3 regions of the Bacillus sp. NPDC093026 genome follow, and region 2 is predicted to be linked to each of the others. Evidence: riboswitches for the same ligand, from Rfam matches in the RefSeq annotation. Region 2 holds a riboswitch; each other region holds the start of a gene.
The links. Region 2 has a riboswitch for S-adenosylmethionine ahead of ACIQCE_RS01985 (DUF2292 domain-containing protein). Riboswitches for the same ligand answer to the same signal wherever they lie in the genome.
Positions count from the first base shown of each region.

Region 1 (9,913 bases), on a different contig from region 2:
CAAATGGGGTATCCGTTTACGCTTGCCAGTATCCATCCATTTGTTTATATGAGAATGTATGAAAATGGACAGGAAGTATGGGAAGGCTACCGCAAAAACATATTTCCTGGTGTGAATCGGAATATTGCTTTATTAAGTGGTGTCTTTTGCTTATACACCATACTTTATTTGGCTCCAGTCATTTGTCTGCTGATCGCACTGGTCCAAGTGGATTTTACGAACATCTGTTTAGCCATTCTTTGCTACGGACTAGGTGTATCAATAAAAGCTACGATTGATATAGAGAATGGCAGGACGTCCGCTATGGCTTTTTTATTACCACTTAGCATTCTGACATTGATCGCCATTGGCATTGCCTCTATAAAGATCGGGCTGAAAAAAGAAGGATATGTATGGAAGGGAAGAAGATATGAATGAAAAAAGTCATCATCATTGGTGGAGGTCTAGGCGGATTATCGGCTGCAATTCGCCTGCAGTCAAGTGGGTTTCAAGTCACCATTCTTGAAAAAGAAGCAGCTCTTGGCGGGAAGTTACAGCGCCACAAAGGAGAAGGATACTCTTTTGATTTGGGGCCAAGTACCATCACGATGAAGGCGTATTTTGAAGAGGTATTCACAGCCTGTCATAGACGAATGGAAGATTATGTGACATTTTATCCCATTTACCCGCTTGCAAAAAACTTTTTTTCAGATGGTCATACTGTCGAGCTTACGCCGCATATAGAGCAGATGGAAACACAAATTGCCCAATTTAGTCCAGAGGATGCAAAGCAATATCGCGCATTTTTACGTGAATCAAAGAGGTTGTTTCAATTAGCAGAGGATCAGTTTTTAAATCGTTTGTTATTGACATGGAAGGATAAGACGGATATGAAGTTGATGAAAGCATTTCTTGCTGTTAAACCTTTTACATCCGTTCAGCGGCTGCTGCGTCAATATTTTCGTCATCCCCATACACTGGCTATGTTTGGGCGTTATGCAACATATATTGGTTCATCACCATATGAAGCACCAGCGATTTTTAATATGATGGCGTATTTAGAAGGGGAAAAGGGCATTTATGGGGTGAAGGGCGGTACATATCGATTAGTTGAAGCTTTTGAAACATTGGCGAAGGAATTAGGTGTACAGATTCATGTAAACGAGCAAGTGAAAACAATTCATGTAACAGATCGGCGTATCCAGGGAGTTGAGACGGGGCAAAAAATGTATGAAGCAGATCAAGTCATTGCGGGAGCAGATGCGCTCACCGTATACCGGCAGCTAATCGCTGAAAAAGATCGTCCGAGTTATCTTAATCAAAAACTGTCGAAAATAGAGCCATCTTTATCTGGCTTTGTCCTCTTACTTGGTGTGCCTAGAGTATATGAACAGCTTTCTCATCATAATGTGTTCTTCCCTGAGAATTATGAGCAGGAATTCAAGGATATCTTCCAGCGAAAGCAATTGCCGAGTGATCCGACGCTTTACATTTGCTATTCAGGCCATTCTGAACCGGATTTGAGCGGGGGAACAGATAGAAGTAACTTTTTTGTATTGGCAAATGCGCCTTATGTGACAAAAGAGCAAGATTGGGACATGCTAAAGGAGACATATCGTCAGCATATCAAAACAAAATTAAAGGAAAAAGGTTTTTTTGATATTGAAGAGCTTGTAGAGTATGAGGCTGTTCAAACGCCGCTTGACTTGCAGCAGAAAACCGGCGCTTATCAAGGAGCCATTTACGGCATGTCCTCAAATTCTTTTAAGCAAGCGTTCTTTCGAATCAATAATAAATCAAAGGATATTGAAGGGCTTTGGTTTGTAGGAGGGACAAGTCATCCTGGAGGCGGGACCCCGATTGTTACAAAATCAGGACAGCTAGTCGCAGAAGCGATTACGAGACAATACGAGTAACGAAGAATGAAAAGGAGAGACAACGAGTGATTGTGGCAAAAAGAAGGTTTCCTTCACCCCATCCGAATATTCACTTATACTCAGTGACGTATAAGGCAGATGGACTCCGGATAAAAGGGCTACTCGCAGAACCAACAGAAGATGGCACTTATGATGGCTTTCTCTATTTAAGAGGCGGCATTAAAAATGTCGGGATGGTCAGGCCAGGGAGAATCGTGCAATTTGCAGCGCAAGGCTTTGTTGTGTTTGCTCCTTTTTATCGCGGAAATCAGGGGGGCGAAGGCAACGAAGATTTTGCAGGAGAGGACAGGCAAGATGCTTTTGCTGCATTTCAGCTTTTGAAGCATCATCCTAAGGTGAAAAAAGACCGTATCCATATTTTTGGCTTTTCTCGTGGCGGTATGATGGGGATTTGGACGGCTGTTGAAATGAAGGAGAAGGCCGCATCCTTTGTTTCATGGGGAGGCGTGAGTGATATGAAGCTCACTTATGAAGAACGTGTTGATATGAGAAGAATGATGAAGCGTGTGATTGGCGGTCCGCCTCATAAAGTACCAGAGGAATACGAGGTGAGAACCCCCCTGAATGTCGTGGATCAAATCGAAGCACCTGTTTTAATTATTCATGGAGAACAGGATCAGAATGTTTCGATTGAGCATGCGTATTTATTGGAGGAAGCATTACGTAAGCATGGAAAGTCTGTGGAGACATGGTATTTCCATGGATACAATCATTATTTCCCCCCGCAACATAATCGAGAGATTGTCAGACGGCTGTCAACATGGATGCACAGCCGAAAAAGCGGAAATATGGTAAAATAAATGCTAGAAAGAAATATAGAAAGTAGGGGGATTTTCGTTATGGGAATGCCTATTGAATTTAATACAATGATTGTCACAAAAGGAAAAGAGACAAGAATTGAAGAGAATGTGTTTGAGCTCATGAAGGAAGGGTACCGCATTTATCCGTTAAACATTCCGCTTGAGGTGCGGAAAACGAAAGCCGGAGAAAAAACAGGAACAGCTCATGTTGAAAAACTAGAACTGACAGATAATGTAACAAAGGTGACTTACCGCCTTATTTCATTACATTCAACGAATTAAAAAAGCTGAGGATTCCCTCAGCTTTCGTCTGTTTAAACGAGTGGTCCGCCTTTTGCTTCAATATCACTTGTTGCATGGCTGAATTTTTTGAAGTTCTTTTTAAATTCATTGGCAAGGAAACGTGCTTTTTCTTGATATGCTTCAGGGTCTGCCCATGTTTTGGCTGGTTGAAGTACTTCATCTGGCACGCCAGGAATATGAAGCGGAATGTGCAATCCAAAAATGTCATCAGTGACCATTTCTGCATGGTCAAGGTCGCCTTCAATGGCTGCTTGAACCATCGCTCTTGTGTGTGCAAGGTTCATTCGTTTGCCCGACCCATAGCCGCCACCAGTCCAACCTGTATTCACAAGGAATACTTTTGCACCATGCTCATCAATTTTTTTGCCGAGCATTTCTGCATATACGTGAGCTGGAAGTGGTAAAAATGGTGAACCGAAGCAAGTTGAGAACGTTGTTTCTGGTGAAGTCACACCACGTTCCGTTCCTGCTAGTTTACTAGTATAACCGCTTAAGAAATGATACATTGCTTGTTCTTTTGTTAGCCGGCTGATTGGAGGCAAGACGCCAAATGCATCAGCCGTTAAAAAGACAATAGCGGATGGATGACCTGCGATACTTGGTTTGACGATATTATCAATCATTTCGATTGGATAAGCAGCACGTGTATTTTCAGTAAAGAACGTGTTATCATAATCAGCTTCGCGCGTTTCTTCATCGAGCACAACATTTTCAAGGACTGAACCGAAGCGGATTGCCTTGTGAATTTGTGGTTCTTTTTCTTCACTTAAGTTCACACATTTTGCATAACACCCGCCTTCGATATTAAAGACACCTGTTCCAGACCAGCCATGCTCATCGTCACCGATCAACTTGCGGCTTGCACTTGCGGAAAGGGTGGTTTTCCCAGTACCAGAAAGACCAAAGAATAATGCAACATCACCTTCTTGACCAACGTTTGCTGAGCAGTGCATGGAAAGAATATCTTGTTCAGGAAGCAGATAGTTCATCACAGAGAAAATCGATTTCTTCATTTCACCCGCATATTCAGTTCCACCAATTAGAATCGTCCGTTTTTCAAAAGAGACGATAATAAAGGTTTCAGAGTTTGTTCCATCTCTTTCAGGGTCTGCTTTAAAGTGAGGTGCAGATAAGATGGTAAAAGGCTTCTCATTTGATGATGGTGTAGAACCGTCCGGTCTGATAAAAAGTTGTTTTGCAAATAGGTTATGCCATGCAAATTCGTTTACAACTGTAATCGGCATGCGGTATCGTTTGTCAGCGCCGGCAAACCCTTCAAATACAAATAGTTCATCACGTTCTCTTAAGTATGACACAACCTTTGTATATAAACGATCAAATGCGTCCTTGGAGATAGGCTGGTTCACATGACCCCAATCGATTTTATGCTCAGAGCTTTCTTCTTTTACGATAAATTTATCTTTAGGAGAACGTCCAGTATACGCACCTGTTGTGGCTCGGACAGCTCCTGTTGATGTTAAAACGCCTTCATTGCGTGCCAAAATCTTTTCAACAAGCTTCGGAACAGATAAATTTTGATGCGTATTTTCTAATGAGAGCAATGACTGCAAATCTTCTTTTAAATCCACTGAGTTCATAAAAAACCCTTCCTTTACCGTTGAATTTGTTTGTTTTGATTAGTATAACACATTGATAATAATAGTCTATACTATTTAGATATTTTTGTGTGTGTTTTTTCATTTCTGCCATGAAAATATGCTTTTTGGTCAAGCTAATAAAGAGGAGAGATAATTCTTTAGAAGCATTGACAGCATAGAAGGGTTAAGATAAGATATTTTATTGAACGGATACTCTTATCCCGAGTTGGTGGAGGGACAGGCCCGATGAAGCCCAGCAACCGGTTTCTTATAACAAAGGCATGAACATGCTGAGAAACCAAGGTGCTAACCTGATGCAAGGTACAAGAACACCTTGAGCGATAAGAGTGAAAGGCATGCAGATATCAGACCCTTTCCTCGCATTGAAGGAAATGGTTTTTTTATTTTTGGGATATCATATGTACAAATTGCCAATAACATCTCTAATATAAACGTTTTTCTATAAGAGGGAACGAGTTCCGTATCATATGAAGGCCCCATCTTGGGAGGATGTGGTCTTGTACAGGAGGAATTGCCATTATGAGTCAAAATCGTCGTTTATTTACTTCAGAATCAGTAACAGAAGGACATCCAGATAAAATCTGTGATCAAATTTCAGACAGCATTTTAGATGAAATTTTAAAGAAAGATCCAAATGCACGTGTTGCTTGTGAAACTTCTGTCACAACCGGTCTCGTATTAGTAAGCGGTGAGATTACAACATCTACCTATGTTGATATTCCAAAGACAGTACGTGACACCATTAAGGAAATTGGCTACACACGTGCGAAATATGGTTTTGATGCGGAAACATGTGCGGTTCTTACATCAATTGATGAACAGTCAGCTGACATTGCACAAGGCGTAGACAAAGCGCTTGAAGCACGTGAAGGAACAATGACTGAAGAAGAAATTGATGCGATCGGTGCAGGTGACCAAGGGCTAATGTTTGGTTTTGCAAACAATGAAACAGAAGAGCTGATGCCGCTACCAATTTCACTAGCACATAAATTATCTCGCCGCTTAACTGAAGTGCGCAAGGATGGAACGCTTTCATACCTTCGTCCTGACGGAAAAACACAAGTAACAGTTGAATATGATGAACAAAACAAACCAGCTCGCATTGACACAGTCGTCATCTCTACACAGCATGCACCAGAAGTGACGCTTGAACAAATTCAAAGCGACTTGAAAGAGCATGTCATCCGCCCTGTGGTTCCAAGTGAATTGATGGATGAAAATACGAAATACTTTATTAATCCAACAGGTCGTTTCGTTATCGGCGGACCTCAAGGTGATGCTGGTTTAACTGGACGGAAAATCATCGTGGATACGTATGGCGGTTACGCTCGTCATGGCGGCGGCGCTTTCTCAGGTAAAGATGCAACGAAGGTTGACCGTTCTGCAGCATACGCTGCTCGTTATGTAGCGAAAAACATTGTAGCAGCTGGACTTGCAGAATCTTGTGAAGTGCAACTTGCCTATGCCATTGGTGTAGCTCAGCCTGTGTCCATTTCTATTGATACGTTCGGAACAGGAAAAGCTTCTGAAGAGAAGTTAATTGAAGTGGTTCGTGCAAACTTTGATCTGCGTCCGGCTGGCATTATCAAAATGCTTGATCTGCGCCGTCCTATTTATAAACAAACGGCTGCATACGGACATTTTGGCCGACACGATTTAGATCTACCATGGGAAAAAACAGATAAGGCCGACACGCTTCGCAAGGAAGCATTAGGACTATAACAACATATTAAACCGCTTATTTTAAGCGGTTTTCCTTTTGGTGAAAAAAATTCAACAAAAAGTTTGAAAATGTGAAACGAAATGAGTCAAAAGACTGTCTAATTATAGGTCTACTATTAAGAAATAACATAATGTGGAGGCAATAATATGTGTGGGTTTGTTGGTGTATTGAATCACCGTCCATTGTCCGAAACGACAGAACAGGAAGAGTTAATTCAACAAATGAATCGCCTCATCGTTCATCGTGGTCCGGATGATGAGGGATACTATCATGATGAGCATGTAGGATTTGGATTTAGACGTTTAAGTATTATAGATGTGGAACATGGAAAGCAGCCGCTTTCTTATGAAGATGAGAAGTATTGGATTATTTTTAACGGAGAGATTTACAATTATGTGGAGTTAAAGGAAGAGCTTGTGAAAATGGGCTATACATTCAGTACAGATTCTGATACTGAAGTGCTTCTTGCTACATATCGTCATTATAAAGAAGAAGCGGCTTCTAAGCTTCGTGGAATGTTTGCGTTTCTCATTTGGGATAAAGAAGCGCAGCTACTATATGGCGCAAGAGATCCTTTTGGAATTAAACCACTTTATTTTACACAAATGGATGATCGAGTGTACTTTGCTTCTGAACGCAAAAGCCTTATGGCTGTAAATGAGAACATTTTATTTGATGAGACAGCCTTGCAGCAATATATGTCTTTCCAATTTGTTCCTGAGCCAAATACACTTGATCAAAAAGTGCAAAAAGTAGAGCCGGGTCATCAGTTTACATTGCGTCCTGGTCAAGAAATTCAATTTAAAACATACTGGAAAGTCCAATTCAAGCCTGAACAAACACAAGAGCAAAAATTAATAGAAGAAGTAAGAGATGCCATCTATGATTCTGTGAAAGTGCATATGAGAAGTGATGTACCTGTTGGTTCATTCCTATCAGGCGGTATCGATTCTTCTTTCATTGTGTCTGTTGCAAAGGAATTTCACCCTGAGCTGAAAACGTTCTCTGTTGGCTTCCAGCAAGATGGTTTCAGTGAGGTTGATGTGGCAAAGGAAACAGCCGATAAGCTCGGTTTGCAAAATTTTAGTGCAGTCATTTCCCCAGAGGAATATATGAACGAGCTTCCAAAGATTGTTTGGCACTTGGATGATCCTTTAGCTGATCCAGCGGCGATTCCGCTTTATTTCGTTGCAAAAGAAGCGAAAAAACAAGTGACAGTTGTTCTATCTGGTGAGGGAGCAGACGAGCTATTCGGTGGATACAATATTTACCGCGAGCCGCTTTCCTTAAAACCATTTGAATCTGTTCCATCTATGCTGAAAAAGCTACTTCTTCGTTTGGCGCGTTTGATGCCAGAAGGAATGAAAGGAAAAAGCTTCATCATCCGTGGTTGTACACCATTAGAAGAGCGTTATATCGGAAATGCGAAAATCTTTGAAGAGCCAGTGAAGAAAAACCTGTTAAAACAATATGATCCAAACGTAACGTATCGTGATGTCACAAAGACATACTTCGAGGAAAGTGCGGGATACAGTGATATTAACAAAATGCAATATGTTGATATCCATACTTGGATGCGCGGTGACATATTGCTAAAAGCAGATAAGATGACCATGGCCAATTCTCTTGAGCTTCGTGTTCCGTTTCTGGATAAGGTTGTATTTGAAGCGGCTTCTAAAATTCCTGAAGAGCTCAAAACGAAAGATGGCACAACTAAATACTTGTTGCGTAAAGCAGCAGAGGGTATTGTACCAGATCATGTGTTAAATCGTAAAAAACTAGGATTCCCTGTACCAATTCGTCATTGGCTGAAAAATGAAATGAATGCTTGGGCGAAAGATATCATTCAAAATAGTCAAACAGATGAGTATATTAACAAAGAATATGTACTTGATCTATTAAATGAACATTGTGCTGGTAAAGCAGATCATAGCCGTAAGATTTGGACGGTCTTAATCTTTATGATCTGGTACAGCATATATGTAGAGCGCAGTATTGACCCTGAACAGTTGAATCATCAACCAAAAGAAGTCATTTTTAGTTCATGAAAAAGGTTTTCAGCTATGTGCTGAAAACCTTTTTTGTCATGATAGAAAGTTTAAATCAGGGTAAAATAACAAGCGGTACATAGTTATTGCTTAATATCCTGAAAAAAACATGATAAAGTGAAGATAACAGCATTGTCTTAGCGGGATAAAAGGGAACGATAATATTGTCCTTTTTCTACATATTCTCTACGGATACGATCCATATCCTGAATGTCTTCGTCTGTTAATGTGCGAACGACTTTGGCTGGACGACCAAAAGCGAGTGTACCGTTTGGGATGACCTTTCCTTGCGGGACAAGACTGCCTGCACCGATAAAGGCTCCTTCACCAATTTCCGCTCCATCGAGAATGATCGATCCCATACCAATGAGGGCATTTTTTCGAATGATTGAGCTATGTAATGTGACTTGGTGTCCAATTGTAGCACCATCTTCAATAAGAAGTGGTTTTCCAGGGCTTTGATGCAGACAGGACAAGTCTTGAATATTGACGTTTTTTCCGATTCTCACAGGAGCGACATCGCCTCTGATGACAGTTTGGAACCAAATGCTTGAATATTCTCCGATTGTGACATCGCCAGTAATAATGGTGTTATCTGCTACAAAGACCGATTCATGAATCTCAGGTGTAAATTGATGATATGGATAAATCACTTTTTCGACTTCCTTTCTTAATACAACTTTTGTGAGGTGTTTACTTTGTGGACTTGGCATGCTGAAAGACCAGTTGGTACAATTGTGATTGTACATGGTGCAAGTGAATATCATGGCCGCTATAAATGGTTAATTGAAATGTGGCGGAATGCGGGCTATCATGTCGTGATGGGTGACCTGCCTGGGCAAGGGACAACTACAAGGGCCAGAGGCCATATTCGCTCATTTCAAGAATACATTGACACAGTAGATGAGTGGATGGAACATGCGAAGTCATTCAGACTTCCAACTTTTTTACTTGGTCATAGCATGGGTGGACTCATTTCGATTGAGTGGGTCAAGCAGTATACCCATACGAAGATTGATGGACTTATTTTATCATCACCTTGTTTAGGTCTGCAATTTAAACCAAAGAAACTGATGGATTTAGCTTCAAAAGGATTAAATGTGCTGGCACCGTCTTTTAAGGTGGAGTCTGGGCTATCCATAGAGCTTGCGACGCGTAATCAGGCAGTGATTGAAGCAGATTCTAATGACTCTCTTTATGTCACAAAAGTCTCTGTTAGATGGTATCGGGAACTTGTGAAAAACATTGATGCTGCCATGCAACCGACGAATGCCTTCCGGTCTATTCCGCTGCTTTTAATGCAGGCGGGTGATGACAAGATTGTTGATAAGACAAGGGTCATTAAATGGTTTAATGGCATTGAATCATTGAATAAATCATACCGTGAATGGGAAGGGCTGTATCACGAAATTTTTAATGAGCCTGAACGAGAAGATGTGTTTAAAGCGGCAAGAGCCTTTACAGATCAATATATTTCATTGTGAGCTTTAAGTTGGGGGTGGAT
Region 1 is NZ_JBIVPN010000004.1:187,340-197,252, reverse strand. Features, by position in the region: gene ACIQCE_RS11750 (glycosyltransferase family 2 protein) at 1-417, shown strand, start outside; gene ACIQCE_RS11745 (phytoene desaturase family protein) at 414-1,895, shown strand; gene ACIQCE_RS11740 (alpha/beta hydrolase family protein) at 1,922-2,716, shown strand; gene ACIQCE_RS11735 (DUF2584 domain-containing protein) at 2,756-2,998, shown strand; gene pckA (phosphoenolpyruvate carboxykinase (ATP)) at 3,031-4,617, opposite strand; SAM riboswitch class I at 4,831-4,965, shown strand; gene metK (methionine adenosyltransferase) at 5,158-6,360, shown strand; gene asnB (asparagine synthase (glutamine-hydrolyzing)) at 6,508-8,409, shown strand; gene ACIQCE_RS11715 (gamma carbonic anhydrase) at 8,547-9,062, opposite strand; gene ACIQCE_RS11710 (alpha/beta hydrolase) at 9,108-9,893, shown strand.
Region 1: linked by a shared signal. The riboswitch ahead of metK (methionine adenosyltransferase) and the one ahead of ACIQCE_RS01985 (DUF2292 domain-containing protein) in region 2 are both predicted to bind S-adenosylmethionine.

Region 2 (9,913 bases):
ACTAGCTCAGGTGCAGCCGGTTCTTCGTATGGAGAATCAATTCCTGTGAAAAATGGAATTTCTCCTCTTCGTGCTTTTTGATATAATCCCTTCGGGTCACGCTCTTCACAAACATTGAGATCACATTTCACATACACTTCATGAAATTCACCTTCTTCGACAAGCTGCCTTACAATTTGGCGATCTTCTTGAAAAGGTGAAATAAAGGCAGTGATGACAATCGTACCTTGCTCGACAAAAAGTTTCGCCACTTCCCCGATGCGGCGAATGTTCTCTTTCCGGTCATCATCTGAAAACCCTAAGTCTTTATTAAGTCCGTGGCGTACATTATCACCATCAAGAACAGTGACTTGATACCCCTGTTCAAACAGCTCTCTTGCCGCTAGGTTTGCAATCGTCGATTTCCCAGAACCACTTAGACCAGTAAGCCAGACAATCACGCTTTTATGATTGTTTTTCTGTTGATATTCTTCTTTTGTAATAGACGCATCGTGCCACACGATATGCTCGTTACTCATGTCTCTACCTCCTTTAGGATACAGTTGTTTTTAATCCGTCAATTAATGTTTCAATGACTTCTTTTCGGCTGAACGTGCTCGGCGGTAATTCACCGTTTCTTAGCATTGTTCTTACCTTTGTACCTGAAAGAATGACATGCTCACTTTTATCATGAGGACACGTTTTTGGTGTTGCCATGGCTTCACATGTATTGCAGTAGAAACTATGTTCAAATTTTAAAGGCGTGATGCCAATCTCTTCACTCGTAAATTGATCAAATAATTCCTGCGCTTCGTATGTGCCATAATAATCACCAACACCCGCATGATCTCTTCCAACAATAAAGTGTGTGCAGCCATAATTTTTTCGAACAAGTGCATGAAATATCGCTTCCTTTGGTCCAGCATAACGCATTGCAGCTGGAAATACACCTAAAAAGACGCGATCTTTTGGATAATAACCGTTCAATAATACTTGATAGCTTTTCATTCTCACATCTGCTGGGATATCATCGGCTTTTGTTTCACCAACCAGCGGATTTAAAAATAAACCATCTACTGTCTCAAGTGCTGTTTTTTGAATATATTCATGGGCACGATGTACTGGATTTCTCGTTTGGAAACCGACAATCGTTTTCCAACCATTTTCTTTAAAATGTCTTCTTGTCTCTTCTGGTTCATAGGTGAATTGAGGGAATGGCTTTTCGCTACGCTTGGTCAGTGTAATTTTACCACCAATATATGTGTCACCGCGCTCAAATAATTTTTTCACCCCTGGATGATTCCGATCATTTGTTTTATACACATTCACAGCTTCTTTTTCCTTATCTGGCGTGTATTGATCTTCCACCTCAAGTATCCCGTAAACTGTTCCATTGTAAGATAAACGGACGATATCTCCCTTACGAATTTCCGCTGCCTTTTCCTTTGTGACTGGAAGAGTAATAGGAAGAGACCAAACAACACCACTTGCTAGTCTCATGTCGCTCACAACGGCTTCATAATCGGCTTTTGTTAAAAAGCCTTCAATTGGACTATACCCGCCGATTGCAATCAGTTCAAGGTCTGCAAAAGAGATCGTATCCAGTTCGATTTCCTTCTCTGCTGTGCTTAAATCATATTCTTCATTTACTCGATTAATTAATACGCCACCATGTGGTGTTAAACTCATTTGTTCATCTTCCTCTCAATGTTCAAGTTATTAGATGTTAATAGTCAGATTTATCGTTAAATGCCGCCGCCTTGTTCATGGATGGAGTTGCTTTCATTTTTGACTGCCTTCATCAGACTTAATGCGCCGAGTGAAGCAAATAACACACTCATCATGATAAAGATAGAATAATAGTCTCCTTTTAAGAAAAAGCTTACCAGCAAATAAGACAAGCTGAGTGATAAGAATGGAGAAACAACCCAGACTTTCAGCATCTTTTTCACGACATGTTTATGAAAAATGTTCGGTCCACCCTTTGCCATCCCAAGACCAATAATTGATGAAGAGGTGATTTGGGTAAGTGGTACAGGCAAGCCGAAAATAGAGCTCACAATGACAAGTCCAGCACCGGTACTAGAGAGTAAGATGCCTTCACCTGTTTGATATCGTGTGATTTTCTTACCATTTGTTTCAAGTACTCTCCTACCGAGTAAAAGTGCACCAAGCGCGACAAATATCCCCCCGTAAAGTGTACCTTGCCCTACTGACAGGACCCCTGATGCCACTAGCGGACCTACAGCATTGGCAACATTGTTCATACCAGCTGAAAAAGCCTCTAGAAAGCCACTGATGATTAAAGCGATAGAAAGAATGCCGACACCTTTTTTAGATAATGTGTGTTTTGGGAACAGTCTGATGATTTTGATCACAGTAAACGTGAAAGCAAAAGCAATGAGTGGAATAATGATCCAAAATGCGACGATCACTAAAATGGATTTTACAAACAATACTTTGTATGCCACGGCAACACCAACAACAGCTCCAACCGTTACTTCACTTGTGGATAGCGGGATGGCCATCAGATTCGCAATAAATAATGATAATGCAGCGGAACCAATGATAATGCAAACAATTTCAAGTGTAATCACAGATTCTGGCATAATACCAGAACTGATGGTTTTGACAACTTCACCGCCGCCAATCACTGAACCTGCTAAAATACCTCCAGCACAAACGATGAGTGCATAAAGCGGTTTTTGAATCGCTCCTGATCCATACGCAATTCCCATAGAAGCTGCTGCTCCGCTTGCGCCAATATTTAAAGCAAAGAATAAACTAAATAAAATTGCAGCGATTTCCATTAATTATGCTCCCTTATTCATGTAATCCGCACTCCGTCTTTGCTGTTCCAGCCCATCTTCCAGAACGCAGATCATCTGCAGTGAAGGCTGGTTGTGTACATGGTGCACAGCCAATACTTGGGTATCCTCGATCATGTAGCGGATTATAAGCAAGTTCCTGCTTTGATGCATATCTCCATATATCTTTCCAAGTCCAGTGGATGAGCGGACACACTTTTACTGATTGGAATTTATCATCCTTATTTAAAAAGTTTGTACCTGCTCTTTTTGGTGACTGCTCTCTTCTTAAGCCAGAAAGCCAAGCCGGATAGCCTGATAATGCTTCTTGCAAGGGAATGACCTTCCGCATATGGCAACAGCTTTGAGGATTTGTTTCCCACAGTTTGTCACCATGCTGTTCATTCTGCTGTTCAACTGTCAGATCAGGTGTTTTCATCACAATATCTAATCCAGGGTATCTTTCCTTCACCGCATCAATTGTCTCGTAAGTCTCTTTGAAATGTAGTCCTGTATCTAAAAAGACAATTCTCGCATCTTTTTTGACTTTAGCGATTAAATCAATCAAGACAATGCCTTCTATACCGAAGCTACATGCATAAACGAGCTGATCACCATAATGACCGTACGCCCATTTCAGCACAGATAGGGCTCCTTTATACATATCGTCCTCTTGAAATGTAATGGACGGCTCTTGCCAATTTTCATAAGTTAACATTGTTTCTCCCCTTCCGGAGTATTGCTCATATTGCTATAGCGCACTACTTCAATCTGATTTTTTCATTTTTCTCTACTTGAATTATTTGACCGTCTTGAACAATCAATGTGATTGAACCGAATTTCATATCTCCAATCAATTCTTGCATGTTTTTCACTAAGTCTTCATCCTGGTTTTGTTTCACTTCCATCTCCTCTTCCTCCTCACCATTAAAAATAAAAAAACTTTCTTTCAATCCGAAAGAAAGACGAGGAAGCTCACGATTTCCTTATCTTTCAAAATAGAATCATTTTGCAGGAAGTAGCACCTTGCTCAGGATAGCAGGTTGCTGGGTTTCATCGGGCCAGTCCCTCCACCTCTCTGGATAAGAGTTTTAATTTGTATTAAATATTAACACAATTCAAACAAAAGTCAACCCGACTTTATTGATAGGATTAGTTTTTATTCACATTTGGGTCTATTTTACTATTTTAAACCCACATGAAAAAAGCCGTGCATCTGGGCACAGCATTGTTAGAGCGTCTCTTCCATCCAAGATTCAGAGGAAGGGTCTTGTCTCCAGCGTTTAAGTTTATTCATAGCAGATGGCTCGATGGCTCTTAGCTCAAGCGCCGCATCTGTCAACGCATCATAGTCTGTCAGTGTGACATATGGAATGTCTTTTTCCGCAAAAGCAGCAACTGCTTTTGGCAATCCATATGTGAAAATGGCCGCAACTCCAAGCACTTCACAGCCCTCATCTTGAAGGGCGGCGACAACTTCAAGGACGCTCCCTCCAGTTGAAATGAGATCTTCTACGACAACAACCTTTTGACCAGTCGTTACCGCTCCTTCGATCTGATTTCCTTTTCCATGTGCTTTTGGCTTATTTCTCACATAACACATAGGCAAATTTAGACGATCTGCCACCAATGCCGCATGCGGGATTCCGGCCGTTGCAGTACCGGCTATCACTTCTGCTCCCTCAAAATAAGTTTGAATGAGATCTTTAAGTCCTTCAGCGATGTCATTTCTGACGTTAGGGTACGATAATGTCAGGCGATTATCGCAGTAAATCGGTGATTTAATACCGCTTGCCCACGTGAATGGTGCATCTGGTTTTAAGGAGACGGCTTTGATTTGTAATAAATGTTTAGCAATTTTCGTTTTCATACGGCTGTCTCTCCCACTCTTTGATCATTTGATGATAGGCTGCAATTGGATTTGCTGCTTTGGTGATCGATCTCCCCACAACAATTTGTGAAACACCTTGTTCTTTTGCAAAAGCAGGTGTGGCTACACGCTTTTGGTCATCGGTTTGATCATTTGGCAAACGAATACCTGGTGTGACGGTGAGAAAGGATGGTGAGATATGCTCATGAATGGCCTTTGATTCATGTACAGAGCACACAACACCGTCTAGTCCGCTCTCGTATGCCATTTGTCCGTAATGAAGCACGGTCTCCTCAAGTGGACGATCAATGAGTATTTCTTTTTTCATGATGTCTTCTGACGTACTTGTGAGCTGAGTCACTGCAATAATGTTCGGTCTACTTTGTCCAGCTGATGTTCCGCTTTCAAGACCCTCTACCGCTGCTTGCATCATTCTTTTTCCGCCTGCAGCATGGACATTAACCAAATCCACCCCAAGTGCTGCAAGCCGGTTCATGGCTTTTTGAACCGTTGTTGGAATGTCATGTAATTTCAAGTCAAGGAAAATACGGCAATTTTTTTGTTTCAGTGTTTCAATTATGGCAGGACCTTCTTGGTAAAAAAGCTCCATGCCAACCTTCACAAATAATGGCTTCCCTTCAAATAGATCTAAAAAGGCAAGCGCCTCGCTCCCTGATGGAAAATCAAGTGCGATGATTGGCAAATGCTTCATGCTTCCAGCTCCTTCCGATACATTCCTCTACTGATGAATAACCATGAGCCGCCAGAACTTTAGGCAGATCTTCAATGATTTCTGGACAAACGAATGGATTCACGAAATTGGCTGTTCCAACAGCTACAGCACTTGCGCCTGCCAGTAGGAATTCAAGCACATCTTCTGCATGTTGAACCCCGCCCATCCCAATAATCGGGATACGAACAGCCTGACTGACTTCATATACCATTCGAATGGCGACAGGTTTTACTGCTGGACCTGATAATCCGCCTGTTTTATTTGCAAGAATGGGCTTCCCTGTTTTTAAATCAAGCCGCATGCCAATTAAAGTGTTAATCATGGTGAGTCCATCCGCACCAGCCGATTCAATTGCTTTTGCAATTTCAACAATATTGGCCACATTTGGTGACAGTTTCACGTAAACAGGAACAGCCGAGACTTCCTTCACTGCTTTTGTTAATGTCTCAGCCATCTTCGCATCAGTACCGAAAGCGATCCCGCCTGTCTTCACATTGGGACAAGATATATTCAGTTCAAGTGCATGTACATTCTTTGCTTGACTGATTTGTTCGGCTACTTCGACATAATCATCAATTTGCGCGCCGGCGACGTTCGCAATGATTGGTGTACCAAACTGTTCAAGCCAAGGCAATTCATGATCAAGCACTCCTTTTAGACCTGGATTTTGAAGTCCAATCGCATTTAACATACCTGCACCAGTCTCGGCCACTCTTGGCGTTGGATTGCCCAATCTCATTTCAAGGGTAGTGGCTTTGATCATGATTCCCCCCAGCATAGATAAATCATATAAGGAAGCAAATTCCTTTCCGAATCCGAAGCACCCTGATGCCGGAATAATCGGGTTCTTTAAGGATAAGCCGGGTAACTCAACGTTTAACATGATAATGCCACCTCCTCTGCTTTAAAGACTGGTCCATCAAGACATACTTTAACGTACGGCTTTTCGTGCTGATCGGTATGACATACACATGCAAAGCATGCACCAATACCGCAACCCATCCGTTCCTCCATTGAAATATAGACAGGTTTATGTGGATAAGCATCTTTTAGCGCTTTTAACATTGGTGTCGGTCCGCATGAAAGCAGCACATCAAAGCTCATTTCGTTCTCTTCTATCACATGTGTGACAAAGCCTTTTGCTCCATGGGTTCCATCAACAGTGGCGATAAAAGTATCTCCGAGCGCTTGGAATTTCTCCTCGTAAAATACGTCTTTTTTTGATTGAAAGCCAAGAACATGCTTGACGATAACGCCTTTTTTCGTTAAACGCTTTGACAGCTCGTAAAGCGGTGGCACACCAATTCCCCCACCTACAAGTAATGCGGTCTGTCTTGGGTGGACTACAGAAGGATTATATCCGTTACCTAGCGGCCCTAATACGTCGACTAGCTCACCTGCTTGCTTTTGGGATAGGAGCTTTGTCCCCTCTCCCTCTGCCCTGAAAATGATCGTCGCTTCTTTTTGCTCGGCATGAATATTGGCAATACTGATCGGTCTTCTCAGTAATGGCGTCATCGATTCACTGACCTTTATATGAAGAAATTGTCCAGCGGTTTGAAATGATTCAACAAGGTCCCCTTTTAATGTCATTTCGTAAATATGATCAGCGATCTCTCGGTTAGAGACGACCGTCAAGTATGCTTTTTTCATATTGTTACTGTCACCTCAGCATTCGTTTTCACTTCTGGCATTTCGTCTGTTCTAAATGTCATGCTCTCTAGCACTCTTAAAATGGCCTCTGCCGTATCTAGTGACGTTAAGCAAGCCACGCCATTTTCAACAGATTCACGTCTGATTCTAAAGCCATCTCTAGCTGGCTGTTTTCCTTTTGTCAGTGTATTGATGACAAATTGAGCTTCACCGTTTCGGATTACATCTAGAAGATTTTTGCCTTCTTCTCCTATTTTGCCTACAACACTTGATGGAATGGATGCTTGTTTTAAGTAATTCGCCGTTCCTTCTGTTGCCAAAATATGATATCCAATCGCATGGAATCTTCTCGCAATCTCAAGTCCTTCTTCTTTATCCTTATCAGCCACTGTCAAGATCACAGTTCCGTTATTAGGAATTTGAATACCTGATGCGATTAATCCTTTGTACAGGGCTTTTTCGATTGTGACATCTTTCCCCATGACTTCACCTGTCGATTTCATTTCAGGTCCAAGTGTAATATCGACTCTTCTTAGTTTTGCAAAGGAGAAGACCGGTACTTTGACGTACACACCCGCTTGCTCCTCGTGTAGTCCTTCTTGGTAGCCATAGTTTTTGAGCTTGTCACCTAAAATGACTTTTGTCGCTAGGTTTGCCATTGGGATGCCAGTAATCTTACTTATGAATGGAACAGTCCGGCTTGAGCGCGGATTCACTTCTAGAACGTACACTTCACCTTTTGATAAAACAAACTGAATGTTAAGCAGCCCGATGATGTTAAGCCCTTTTGCTAGTTTAATGGTATACTCAGCAATCTTTGCTTTCATCTCCTCTGACAAGGTTTGCGGAGGGTAGACCGCAATGGAATCGCCAGAGTGAACACCAGCCCGTTCAATATGCTCCATAATGCCTGGGATGACAACAGTTTCTCCATCAGACACGGCATCTACTTCAATTTCCTTACCTGTCAAATACTTGTCAATCAAGACAGGATGCTGTGGATTTACTTTGACCGCATTCTTCATATAATGAAGGAGCTCGTTTTCTTGATAAACGATTTCCATCGCACGTCCGCCTAATACATAGGAAGGGCGGACAAGCACTGGATATCCGATATGATTGGCAATGTCGACTGCCTCCGGAATAGAGGTCGCTGTTTTTCCTTTTGGCTGTGGAACGCCAAGTGTTTCTAGTGTTTGTTCAAACTTGTCACGGTTTTCAGCGCGATCAAGGTCTTCAAGTGAAGTCCCTAGAATCTTTACGCCTCTATTGGATAGTTCATCCGCTAAGTTAATGGCTGTTTGTCCGCCGAACTGAACGACAACACCTTCTGGTTTTTCAAGATCAATGATATGCATGACATCTTCCACTGTCAGTGGTTCAAAGTAAAGCTTATCTGAAATACTGAAGTCTGTTGACACGGTCTCTGGATTGTTGTTAATAATAATGGCTTCATACCCTGCTTGTTTAATCGCCCATACAGAATGGACAGTCGCATAATCAAATTCAACCCCTTGTCCAATTCGGATTGGGCCTGAGCCTAACACGATGACACTCTTCTTATCTGTTCGTTCTGATTCGTTTTCGTCTTCATAGGTGCTGTAGAAATAAGGCGTTTCTGATTCAAATTCTGCCGCACATGTATCGACCATTTTATAGACAGGTACAATTCCTGTTTCTTTTCTTAGCTGATAGAGATCTGCTTCATTCATGCCCCATTTTCGTCTAATATAGATGTCTGAGAAGCCCTTCTCTTTTGCTTCTCTTAATACGTCTGTATTGCCTTTGTTTTCTTTTAACGTCTGTTCAAGTGCGATAATGCCTTCCAGTTTATGAAGGAAGAAATAATCGATTTGAGAAAATTCATGAATTTGGTCGACCGTATAGCCTCTTCTAAGCGCCTCAGCGATATAAAATAGTCGTTCATCGCCTGCTTTTTTAATTCTCTTCTCTAGCACTTCATTTGTGATTTCCGCTTCATCTTTTAGTTCGATGTGATGCACGTCCGCTTCAAGTGAACGTACAGCCTTTAAAAGTGACTCCTCTAATGTACGCCCAATCGCCATGACTTCTCCTGTTGCTTTCATTTGTGTACCAAGTCGTCTGTTCGCAGATTCAAATTTATCAAACGGCCAGCGCGGAATTTTCGAAACGATATAGTCAAGTGCTGGTTCAAAGGCGGCATATGTTTTGCCTGTCACTGGGTTCATCATTTCATCTAGTGTTAAGCCGACAGCGATTTTGGCTGCAAGCTTTGCAATTGGATAACCTGTCGCTTTAGAAGCAAGCGCAGAAGAACGGCTCACGCGCGGGTTCACTTCAATGATGTAGTATTGAAAGCTGTTTGGATCTAAAGCAAGCTGTACATTACAGCCGCCTTCAATGCCTAGTGCACGAATAAGCTTGAGTGACACATTTCTCAGTAGCTGGTATTCACGGTCACTTAAGGTTTGGCTTGGTGCGACAACAATACTGTCACCCGTATGAATGCCGACTGGATCAAAGTTCTCCATGTTACATACAACGATCGCATGGTCACTACTGTCACGCATCACTTCATATTCAATTTCTTTAAAACCTGCGATACTTTTTTCGAGTAAGCATTGTGTCACAGGGCTCAGCTTGAGACCATTTTCAACGATTTCTTTCAGTTCTTGTTCGTTTGTACAGATTCCGCCGCCAGTTCCGCCTAAAGTATAAGCTGGTCGAACAATGACTGGGAAGCCAATTTTGTTCACGAAGGCCATTGCCTCATCAAGATTATGGATGATTTCACTTTCTGGAACAGGTTCATTCAACTCTCTCATCAAATTACGGAATAAATCTCTGTCTTCTGCTTTTTGAATCGCTGACAGCTTTGTACCAAGCACT
Region 2 is NZ_JBIVPN010000001.1:391,911-401,823, forward strand. Features, by position in the region: gene cysC (adenylyl-sulfate kinase) at 1-518, opposite strand, end outside; gene sat (sulfate adenylyltransferase) at 532-1,668, opposite strand; gene ACIQCE_RS01975 (sulfate permease) at 1,725-2,789, opposite strand; gene ACIQCE_RS01980 (phosphoadenylyl-sulfate reductase) at 2,803-3,504, opposite strand; gene ACIQCE_RS01985 (DUF2292 domain-containing protein) at 3,548-3,652, opposite strand; SAM riboswitch class I at 3,770-3,875, opposite strand; gene pyrE (orotate phosphoribosyltransferase) at 4,018-4,656, opposite strand; gene pyrF (orotidine-5'-phosphate decarboxylase) at 4,637-5,368, opposite strand; gene ACIQCE_RS02000 (dihydroorotate dehydrogenase) at 5,340-6,272, opposite strand; gene ACIQCE_RS02005 (dihydroorotate dehydrogenase electron transfer subunit) at 6,266-7,042, opposite strand; gene carB (carbamoyl-phosphate synthase large subunit) at 7,039-9,913, opposite strand, start outside.

Region 3 (9,913 bases), 190 kb from region 2:
CCTTACGACTAAGGAGTTCTTTTTTCTCCAATTTGTCTACCACATACGTAATACTTCCGCTTGCGAGCAGTATCTTATCACCGATTTGCTGAAGCGGCTGATCGCCTTTATGATAAAGTAATTCCAGAACGGCAAACTCAGTCTGATTTAGACCGTGCTTCACAATATGTTTATTCATATGGTGATTAATTGAGCGATAGGCACGTGATAATACAATAAATAATTTCAAAGATTTCTCAACATGATTATTCGTCATTTTTTATCATCCTTTATAAAATGCAACCCACTAATGTGACCTTAATAAACAATAAGTAAAATGTCAACATCTTGATCAATAAATGCATGAAAATCAGACCATAACGAATCACCTAATTTTTTTAATTTACACAAGTTTTCGTAATAAAGATAGGTTCAATGCTATAATAAGTCTATTAGGTAATACGTTGGAGCGATGAATGATGAGTATACTGAAAGGGTTTTGGAAGAAAATCAGACTGTACCTTCTTTTGGTGATGATTCCAACCCTAATCATTAGTTATTTTATCTACGAAAAAGAAACTGAAAAAATTGATTTAAAAAACAAACAAACCGCTACACTTATGTTAAATATTCACAAGAATCAAATGAATTATTTAATTAGTGAGACAGAAGCGAGATTGACATCACTTGCGATGGGATTTGATCAGCCGCTGGATCCTAAGAAAGTACAGCACATCTTAGAGAAAATTTATAAACAAGAACCACGCTTTTCAGGTTTGTATCTCTTAAACAAAAAAGGAGATGTAACAGCTAGTACAACTCCATTAAAAGAAAAAATCAATTTATCATTTAGAGATTACTTTAAGCAAATTCTAGTAACAAAACAGACAGTGATTACAGATAACTATGTGAGTAGAATTACAAAGCAACCTATTCTCTCCATTTGTGTACCTGTATTGGATGAAAACGAGAATGTCACCAATGTTCTTGTAGCAGCGATTCAAATTGATTATTTAAGAAATATCATGAATGTATTAAACCCAGAGCTTCATTTTAAGATGCTCAATCAAAATGGACATGTTGTGTTTACAAGCGGTCCACCGCCAGCATCAGGAAACGGCAGTACAGTGTCTACTTATTTAGACGAAAATAGTTGGAAGCTTGAGGTTTTTCCGCAACGTGCTACAACAGGTGAAGTTTTGTCTGTTATGCTGTTCCCCTTATCCAGTGTATTTATTTTATTAAATATTTTATTCACACTTGTCCAATATTTCATTTTAAGGCGGCAAACCCAGCAGGAACGTCATCAAAATGAAGCACAAAAGCTTGAATTGATTGGAACACTTGCGGCAAGTACGGCTCACGAGATTCGTAATCCATTAACAGGCATTAGCGGTTTTATACAGCTACTCCAAAAGAAGTACCATTCAGAGGAAGATCAGCTTTATTTTTCTGTGATAGAGGAAGAAATTAAACGCATCAATCAGATCGTGAGTGAATTTCTCGTATTAGGAAAACCAACTGCAGAAAAATGGCAGATGAACTCCGTGAAAGAAATTGTGAGTGAGATTATGCCGATTGTTTTTTCAGAGGCCAATCTTTATAATGTTGAGGTCGATTTGCAGATCAATACAATACAAGATGTTGGTGTTTTTTGTACTAAGGATCATATTAAACAAGTCGTATTGAATGTAGCAAAAAACTCTTTAGAAGCGATGCCAAATGGCGGTCATTTGAAGATTATAATCGAGGCTGAAAAAGAACATGTCATCATTAAAGTGAAAGATACGGGTGAAGGAATTCCAGAAGAGATGCTCAAGCATATATTCCTCCCATTTATTACTTCGAAGGAAAAAGGGACAGGTCTGGGGCTTGTCGTTTGTAAACGAATCATTTCCATGTATGGCGGGACAATCGATATACATAGTGAAGTGAACAAAGGAACGACGGTCATGATTATGCTCCCTTCCGCTCACTCAGCATAGCTTAAGGTTTTCAGCCGGTTTTGCCTGATGCAAGACCGGTTTTTTTATGTCAATAAGAGGGACGATTCACAGATAGGAGGCTCATTTGGCACACAATATCATGAAAGGATGCAACAGATTGCTTCTCATGAAAAAGAAGGTGCTGATACTCATTCATCAGGTTGTCCAGCTCTTGACTATATTTAATCGTCGTTTCGCCTGTATATCCTTCTACTTGAGCAACTTCTACCATTTGTTTTCTCTTTTCATCGATTGACATCAATAGCTTTTCTTTCCTTACATAGATATTCATGATCTCAGCTCCCGCAGTGAATTCGTCTGTTTACTCTTTAAATCGCTAACACCAAAATTATACTTTATTTGTAAATTAAATTAAATAAGCTGATTTGATTTAATTTTTTACAGTCTAAAGACCTTTTACCCAATCAGTTTTGGGGGTAAACTTCAAATTTGGACAGGACTGACACATTGATTAAACAGAATTTTATCCTATGCAGAAGTTCAAAATCAACTATCATCTTCTCATTTTATGTCTATTTTCATAAAAAAAGCTGACCTTCCGTCCTAGCGGAATGATCAGCTCTTGAATTAGACCGTTTCTTCTTTGTAAATCGGGACCCATCCTTCAGTTGTGACAAATATGCGAACTGCGACCACTTTGCGGTCCTCTTGTAGTGTAAAGTAGTGACGGGTATTAGGAGGAACAGAAATTAAATCTCCTGGATTTAATCTCACCTCAAAAAATACACCATCTTTTCCTTGAATTGCAAAAATACCATGGCCGCTCACAATAAATCGTACTTCGTCATCTGTATGATGATGCTCACGCTTAAAGTTTTGAAGCAGCTCATCTAGATTAGGTGTCGCATCAGATAATGAAATGACATCTTGTGCTTTGTACCCTCTTCGCTCTGAAATGCTTTGAATTTCGTCTTTAAAAACGGACAAAATTTCGGCTTTTTCCTCATCCGTTAAATCATACTTTTCTGATAAATGGCTTGGTAACTTATCAATATTCCAATGTTCATAAATGACACCTTGTTTTTCTAAATAAGTAGCAACCTCTTGCTCGTTCTCAAGTAGTGTTTTCTCTTCGTTATGAATATAAATGGTAGCCATATGTCTCTCCTCCTTTTTATTTCACAAACTGCGTCTTATAAAGCTTTAATTTTAAATGATAGCTAAATAAAAATTCGTATGCCTCTAACATCCGCTTTGTTTCAAATGCTGTCTTTCCCCAAACCGTAATTCCATGATTCCGAATGAGTACAGCACCTGACTCCATGCCCTCTGTGAGGTGCTCTGCAAATCGTTCAGCAAGCTGCGGAATATGAGCCGGGTTTTCAATAATAGGAATAGCGACTTCTGCATCCTCTTCCCAATAACCGAGCGCTTTGATGATTTCGTTTCCCTTAAAACGAATTTCTCCTTCGTCTCCGTACAGCTCAGAAATGACATTATTATCAATTGTGTGGACATGGAGACAGCAACCTGCTTTTGTCCGCCGATATAAATAAGTATGAAGCAACGTTTCGGCAGAAGGTTTAAGCTTTTGATTTGGCTCATACGGCTGACCCGTTTCATCAACAAGCACAAAATCTTCGTCTGTTTCTTTTCGTTTATCTTTTCCGCTTGCCGTCACCAAAAAAGTCATTGGCTCATCCGACACCTTAATAGATAAATTGCCGCTTGTTCCGTAAAACCAGTCTCTTGCTGCCAGTTCACGTTTGACATCAGCTAGCTCTTGCCACCGTTTGCTCTTTGCATCTGCCATTTTTTCACTTCCTTTATTTGAACAAATTGCGCTTTTACATCAACAAATGTTTCATATTCTTTATGTATGAGGCCTAGATTTCTACATTCATTCAGCAAATAATCACGAGCAAACGTCAGATCAGCACATTTTGCTGCCTCAATATCTGTCACTGAATCTCCAATCACGACAATGAAATCATTCTCATGTGCGAGCTTTCGAATAATCGATGGCTTACAGCAGCCACAACCATTTTGACATTGTGAATCACAGGCATGAGGCCATTCAATTTGAATGTTCTTTTCCTTAAACGACGCGTGATTACAATAAATGTGTTCTTTTTCCACAATGCCTTCGAGTACAGGATACACAAAAAAGTCCATACCGCCGCTTAAGACATAAAAGGGTATCTCTGCTTTTTTTAAATAAGCGACAAATTGTTCGAAGCCTTCTCGAATGTTTGTATCATGTAGAATAAACGACTGAATGGCTTCCTTCTGCTCACTATTCAATAAACGAAACATGCGTCCGACGCCTTCTTTGATCGTGATCTCCTTTGACAGGACGCCATCTTTCAGCTGCGCCCATTCACTTGGAGCAAACTGCTTCATAATGCGAATAATATTATCATTTGTTGTAATCGTACCGTCAAAATCACAACATACAATTGGCTTTTTCATTTAATCTGCTACCCTTCCCCAAAGATCAAGTGCTGCTTTTAAATCTTGACAAGATGACGCCTTCTCTTCTATTGGCTCACCACTTAAAACAGCGGCGATCATTGATCTAAATGCTTTTCCTCCACCGATGGCTCCGCGCGGATGTCCATGGATACCTCCGCCTGCATTGATCACATGATCTAACCCAAAATCTCTGATTAATAGCGGCACCATTCCTGGATGAATACCCGCTGATGGAACAGGGAATGTTTTTTGAACAGTGTCCTCTTTCACGCAAGCTTCATAGATGCCTCGTGCATCTTCTTTCGGAAGTGCGACTGACCCATAAGGAGATGGAAAAAGACTAAAATCGGCACCAGCATATCGATTTAATTTACCTAAAAGAAGAGAATGCGAGAATCCATATTCAGGAGATGATGTAAATGCACCGCTCACCGCTGGATGCGCCATGATGGGGACATGAATCTCTTGGTCTTCCGCTAAGCTCTGCATCACATCAAGTCCGTAAGCAAATACATTGAATAATAGCGCATCTGCTCCAAGTTCAACTGCTTTTCGAGCTCGATCTCTCAAGTCAAAGGTTCTGCCAGTTAAATTGACTGCATAAAGCGTGCGGCGTCCTGTCTCTTCATACGTTTCATTTAGGATCTTTTTTCCTTCTTTGATACGTTCTTCAAATGGCGTCAATGGGTTTTCAAATAAAATTTCGTCATCTTTGATTAAGTCAACACCGCCTAAAGCCTGCAAACGAAGCTGTTCTTTTAAATCCTGCATATCACGACCGATCACACCTTTAAAAATACTCATTAAAAGCGGTCGTTCAAAAGCATTCAGTTTGCTTCGTATGCCCTCAATTCCAAACACCGGTCCAGGTAGGCTTCGCTTAAACGCTGTCGAAAATTCTATGTCGGCAAGCTTCACTTTCCCATCAAGTGAAAGCTTCCCAAAAATAGTCGTCAAAACGGCTGGTAAATCAGTCGAAAAATTGGCTTCAGGATAACCAATTGTCACTTCTGATTGAACAAGACCATTTTCTCGCACAGATTTTTCCTTTACTTCGATCACGCGGCCTTTATGTTTTTTTAGTTGATCCTTCTTTAATTGCGGCAAATCCGTCCATGATCCGACCGTTAATCCAAGTGCGATTTGCTCTGCTTTCTGGTCAATTTGTTCATCCTCTTGGTGTGTTAATACATATGTTGCTAGTAATTCACTCACTAGGAATCCCCTTTCTATCGCGTCCTCTATATGTTCAATAAAAAAACCTCTTCAAGTGCTAGGGTAGCGCCATAAAGAGGTTTCGTTTCATTCATCTGAATCTTATCTCTCAGCGCCTGCTGCAAGAATTAGCACCGTGCTTCTTGGAAGTCGGTTGCCGGGCTTCATTGGGCTAGTCCCTCTGCCTACTCTTGATAAGAATATTCAATTTTCTTACATATTGCCTGAATTATCGCATCGTTTTTTTATGTTGTCAATGACTTTTTTTCAAATAGACGCAATGAAGCAATCCGTTTAGCTGCTTCCTTTAACCGCTCCTCACTTGTCAAAAGCCCGACTCTGACATAGCCTTCACCATGAAGACCAAAGCCATTTCCCGGCGCAACTGCAACATGCACTTTCTCTAATAACAAGTCAGAAAAGGATTCAGATGTATAACCTTCAGGCACCTTTAACCATGCAAAAAAAGAGCCCCTTGGTGCACGTACCTCCCAGCCGATCTCTCTGATTGCATTAATCCATGTATTTCGTCTTTTCTCGTATCGATCATTTTGCACTTGCACACAGGTTTGATCACTTAATAGAGCCTCTGCCGCTGCATCTTGAGTCGCCTTAAAAAGTGAAACAAACATATGGTCCTGAAAAAGCTCAATGGCTTCTATTACAGATGGATTTCCTGCTGCAAAACCAACTCGCCAGCCTGCCATATTATAAGTTTTTGAAAATGTATAGATTTCAATCCCCGTCTCTTTTGCTCCGTCCGTTTGTAAAAAGCTGATTGGCTTTTCTCCATCAAATCCGATGGCGCCATAAGCAAAATCATGGACAACACAAATATTGTGATCTTTCGCTAGATGAATGGTTTTTTCAAAGAACGCACGACTTGCAATAGCGCCAGTCGGATTGTTTGGATAATTTAAGTACATCAATTTTGCTTTTTCCTTATGATCTTTTGACAATAGATCATAATTAGGCAAAAAATCATTTTCTTCAAGAAGTGGCATTGTGACCATTTCAGCTCCAGCGAGCACTACGCCTGACCAATAATCAGGGTAGCCTGGGTCTGGGACTAGCACAGTATCTCCAGGATTCAGTAAACATTGTGGCAACTCAACAAGTCCCGCCTTACCGCCAAATAAAATTGCAATCTCAGTCTCAGGATCTAGCGTGACGCCATATTCTCTTAGATAAAATGCAGCGGCCGCCTTCTTTAGCTTCGCTGTTCCACGAAATGAGGAGTATTGGTGATTCTCTGGCTTCTCTACCGCTGCTTGCATTGCTTTGACAATATGCGGCGGTGTCGGCTGATCAGGATTTCCCTGTCCTAAATTAATCACATCTGCCCCAGCCTGAAGTTTCTTTTGGACTTTTTGAACGAGCGAAGCAAAAAACTGTTCAGGCAATTTTTTCAAAACATCTGATTGTTGGAATTCCATATTTTCACCTTCTATTCAAGTTACATGACAATACACTCACTGTAATGGATTGTTTTATGAATTGTAAAGCAATTTTGAAAAAAGATTGACATGCGAAGAGTCGCTCTGATAATATCTTGAATTAAGAAATGCGTACATGAATTGAACAATTACATATTGATTTCTCTTATCGAGAGTTGGGCGAGGGAATTGGCCTTTTGACCCCAACAGCAACCGACCGTTAATACCATTGTGAAGTGGGGCGTAGCAATATAAGCGCCAAGACAATTGTCTTGTAGGGCACGGTGCTAATTCCATCAGACGTATGTGCTGAGAGATAAGAGGGGCTTTGAACACATAGATCACTATCAAGCCTCTTTCTCTCGGGAGAAAGAGGTTTTTTATATGATTTGGAGGGGAAGCAATTGGTAACACTTACGGCATCATACGAAGAATTAACAGAGAGCTCGGCTATTGCACTTGCCATTAGACTAGGTTTAATACAGGAAAGCAGCCATTTGACATGTACTGAAATTGGCGACGGAAATTTAAATTATGTCTTTCATATCTTTGATCACAAACATCAAAAAGGACTCATTCTCAAGCAGGCCTTACCTTACGCAAAGGTCGTTGGGGAAAGCTGGCCACTTACATTAGATCGCGCAAGAATTGAAAGTGCCGCGCTCATTAAACAATCTGAATACGTACCACATCTTGTACCAGAAGTCTATTATTCTGATACAACTCTTGCTGTCACTGCAATGGAAGACCTTTCACACCTAGAAATCGTCAGAAAAGGGCTAATTGCCGGAAAAAACTATCCGCACTTATCAGATCATGTTGGAGAATTTTTAGGTAAAACGCTTTTTTATACATCTGACTTTGCAACAAATCCTAAAATCAAAAAACAGTATGTTAAGCAATTCACAAACCCAGATCTTTGTGACATAACAGAAAAGCTTGTCTTTACGGACCCTTTCTTCAATAGTGAAACAAATGACTTTGAAGAGGAGTTAAGAGAAGAAGTTGAAAAACTATGGGCAGATTTAGAATTGCAGGCCAAAGCAGCAGAGCTGAAGCGAATCTTTTTGACCTCGGCTGAAACACTTGTCCATGGAGATCTTCATACAGGCAGTATATTTGCGAGCGATCATGAAACAAAGGTGATTGATCCAGAGTTCGCTTTTTACGGTCCATTTGGATTCGATATTGGACAATTTATAGCGAACTTGCTCTTAAATGCTTTATCTCGTGAAAACGAAAAAGATCAACAGCCACTTTTTGACCATGTTGAAAATGTTTGGGCTACGTTCAAAGAGGTTTTCACTAAAGCATGGAAAGAAGACAGCATTGAAGCATTTAGCGTGTCAGACAGCTTTTTAGAAAAAACATTTGATCGTATCTTAAAAGAAGCGACCGGATTTGCCGGCTGTGAACTCGTTCGTCGAACGATTGGACTCGCACATGCTGCCGATCTTGATGCGATTTCATCACCAGCCAAACGTCTCACTCAGAAAAAAGCAGCACTTACACTAGGAAAAACATTCATCAAACAATCTTGTGCAGTCGAAACAGCGTCCGACCTCGTCGCACTATTCCAACAATCTGTAAAGGAGTGACGGGTATTGAGAAAAGATTTTGAAGTCCCCCGTTCAGTCGAATGGGAAGGAAACAACATTAAAATTTTAAACCAACAAAAATTACCGGCTGAAACTGTATTTGAGCATTTATATACGAAGGAAGATGTCTACGATGCGATTGTGACATTAAAAGTGCGCGGAGCACCTGCTATTGGGATTACAGCTGCTTTTGGGCTGGCGCTAAGTGCTCAAGATATCGACACAGAAGATATTGATGTCTTCAAAGAAGAAGTGATCGGCTTGAAGGAATATTTCAATCGGTCTCGTCCAACAGCCGTTAATCTTGCATGGGCTTTAGACAGACTTTTTCAGCGAATTGAGCGTGCCGCTTCGGTCAATGCAGCCAAAACAGATCTTGTCCATGAAGCCATTCAAATTCAAATTGAAGATGAAGAAATATGTCGCCAAATCGGTCAAAATGCACTCCAGCTCTTTACGTCTGGTGACCGAATCATGACCATTTGTAATGCAGGCTCCATCGCTACTAGCCGCTACGGAACAGCGCTTGCTCCTTTTTATTTAGCCAAAAAGAAAAATCTTGATCTTCATATTTATGCTTGTGAGACTCGTCCTGTCTTGCAAGGAGCTCGACTGACGACATGGGAATTGATGCAGGGCGGTCTCGACGTGACACTCATTACAGATAACATGGCAGCTCATACGATGAAAGAAAAACAAATTTCTGCTCTCATTGTTGGGGCTGATCGAATCGCCCGAAATGGCGATACGGCTAATAAAATCGGCACTTTAGGTCTAGCCATACTTGCCAAACATTTTCAAATTCCATTTTTTGTGGCGGCACCTCTCTCGACCTTTGATATGTCAATCGATCATGGGTCAGATATCCCCATTGAGGAACGTGATCCGCTGGAAGTGAAGGAATTAAATGGTGTGCAAATTGCACCAGAAGATGTACAGGTATTTAATCCTGCCTTTGATGTCACACCGCATCAACTCATTTCAGGTATCATTACAGAGAAAGGAATCATCACATCCAATTATACAGAGGAAATTGATGCTCTTTTCACTGAAAATATATCTAACTAAAATAAATAAAAAGCACCGTGTTCTTACCGTTTAAGAGCACCGTGCTTTTTTGTTTGTAGCGTTTTAGCTAATATTTCTTTCTTTTGTTCCTCTGTTAAGACATTCAATTTGACACATAGTGACGTCACTGCATACATTTTACCTTTCTTTCCCCATAACATCATGACGACCTCCTTTTCCCAAAGCCAACATTTTT
Region 3 is NZ_JBIVPN010000001.1:585,302-595,214, forward strand. Features, by position in the region: gene mhqR (MarR family transcriptional regulator MhqR) at 1-256, opposite strand, end outside; gene gerPC (sporulation kinase KinD) at 459-1,964, shown strand; gene ACIQCE_RS02980 (Spo0E family sporulation regulatory protein-aspartic acid phosphatase) at 2,014-2,256, opposite strand; gene ACIQCE_RS02985 (1,2-dihydroxy-3-keto-5-methylthiopentene dioxygenase) at 2,553-3,083, opposite strand; gene ACIQCE_RS02990 (methylthioribulose 1-phosphate dehydratase) at 3,100-3,738, opposite strand; gene ACIQCE_RS02995 (2-hydroxy-3-keto-5-methylthiopentenyl-1-phosphate phosphatase) at 3,702-4,397, opposite strand; gene mtnW (2,3-diketo-5-methylthiopentyl-1-phosphate enolase) at 4,398-5,615, opposite strand; SAM riboswitch class I at 5,715-5,816, opposite strand; gene ACIQCE_RS03005 (pyridoxal phosphate-dependent aminotransferase) at 5,861-7,051, opposite strand; SAM riboswitch class I at 7,215-7,374, shown strand; gene mtnK (S-methyl-5-thioribose kinase) at 7,456-8,649, shown strand; gene mtnA (S-methyl-5-thioribose-1-phosphate isomerase) at 8,656-9,717, shown strand; gene ACIQCE_RS03020 (hypothetical protein) at 9,741-9,881, opposite strand.
Region 3: linked by a shared signal. The riboswitch ahead of mtnW (2,3-diketo-5-methylthiopentyl-1-phosphate enolase) and the one ahead of ACIQCE_RS01985 (DUF2292 domain-containing protein) in region 2 are both predicted to bind S-adenosylmethionine.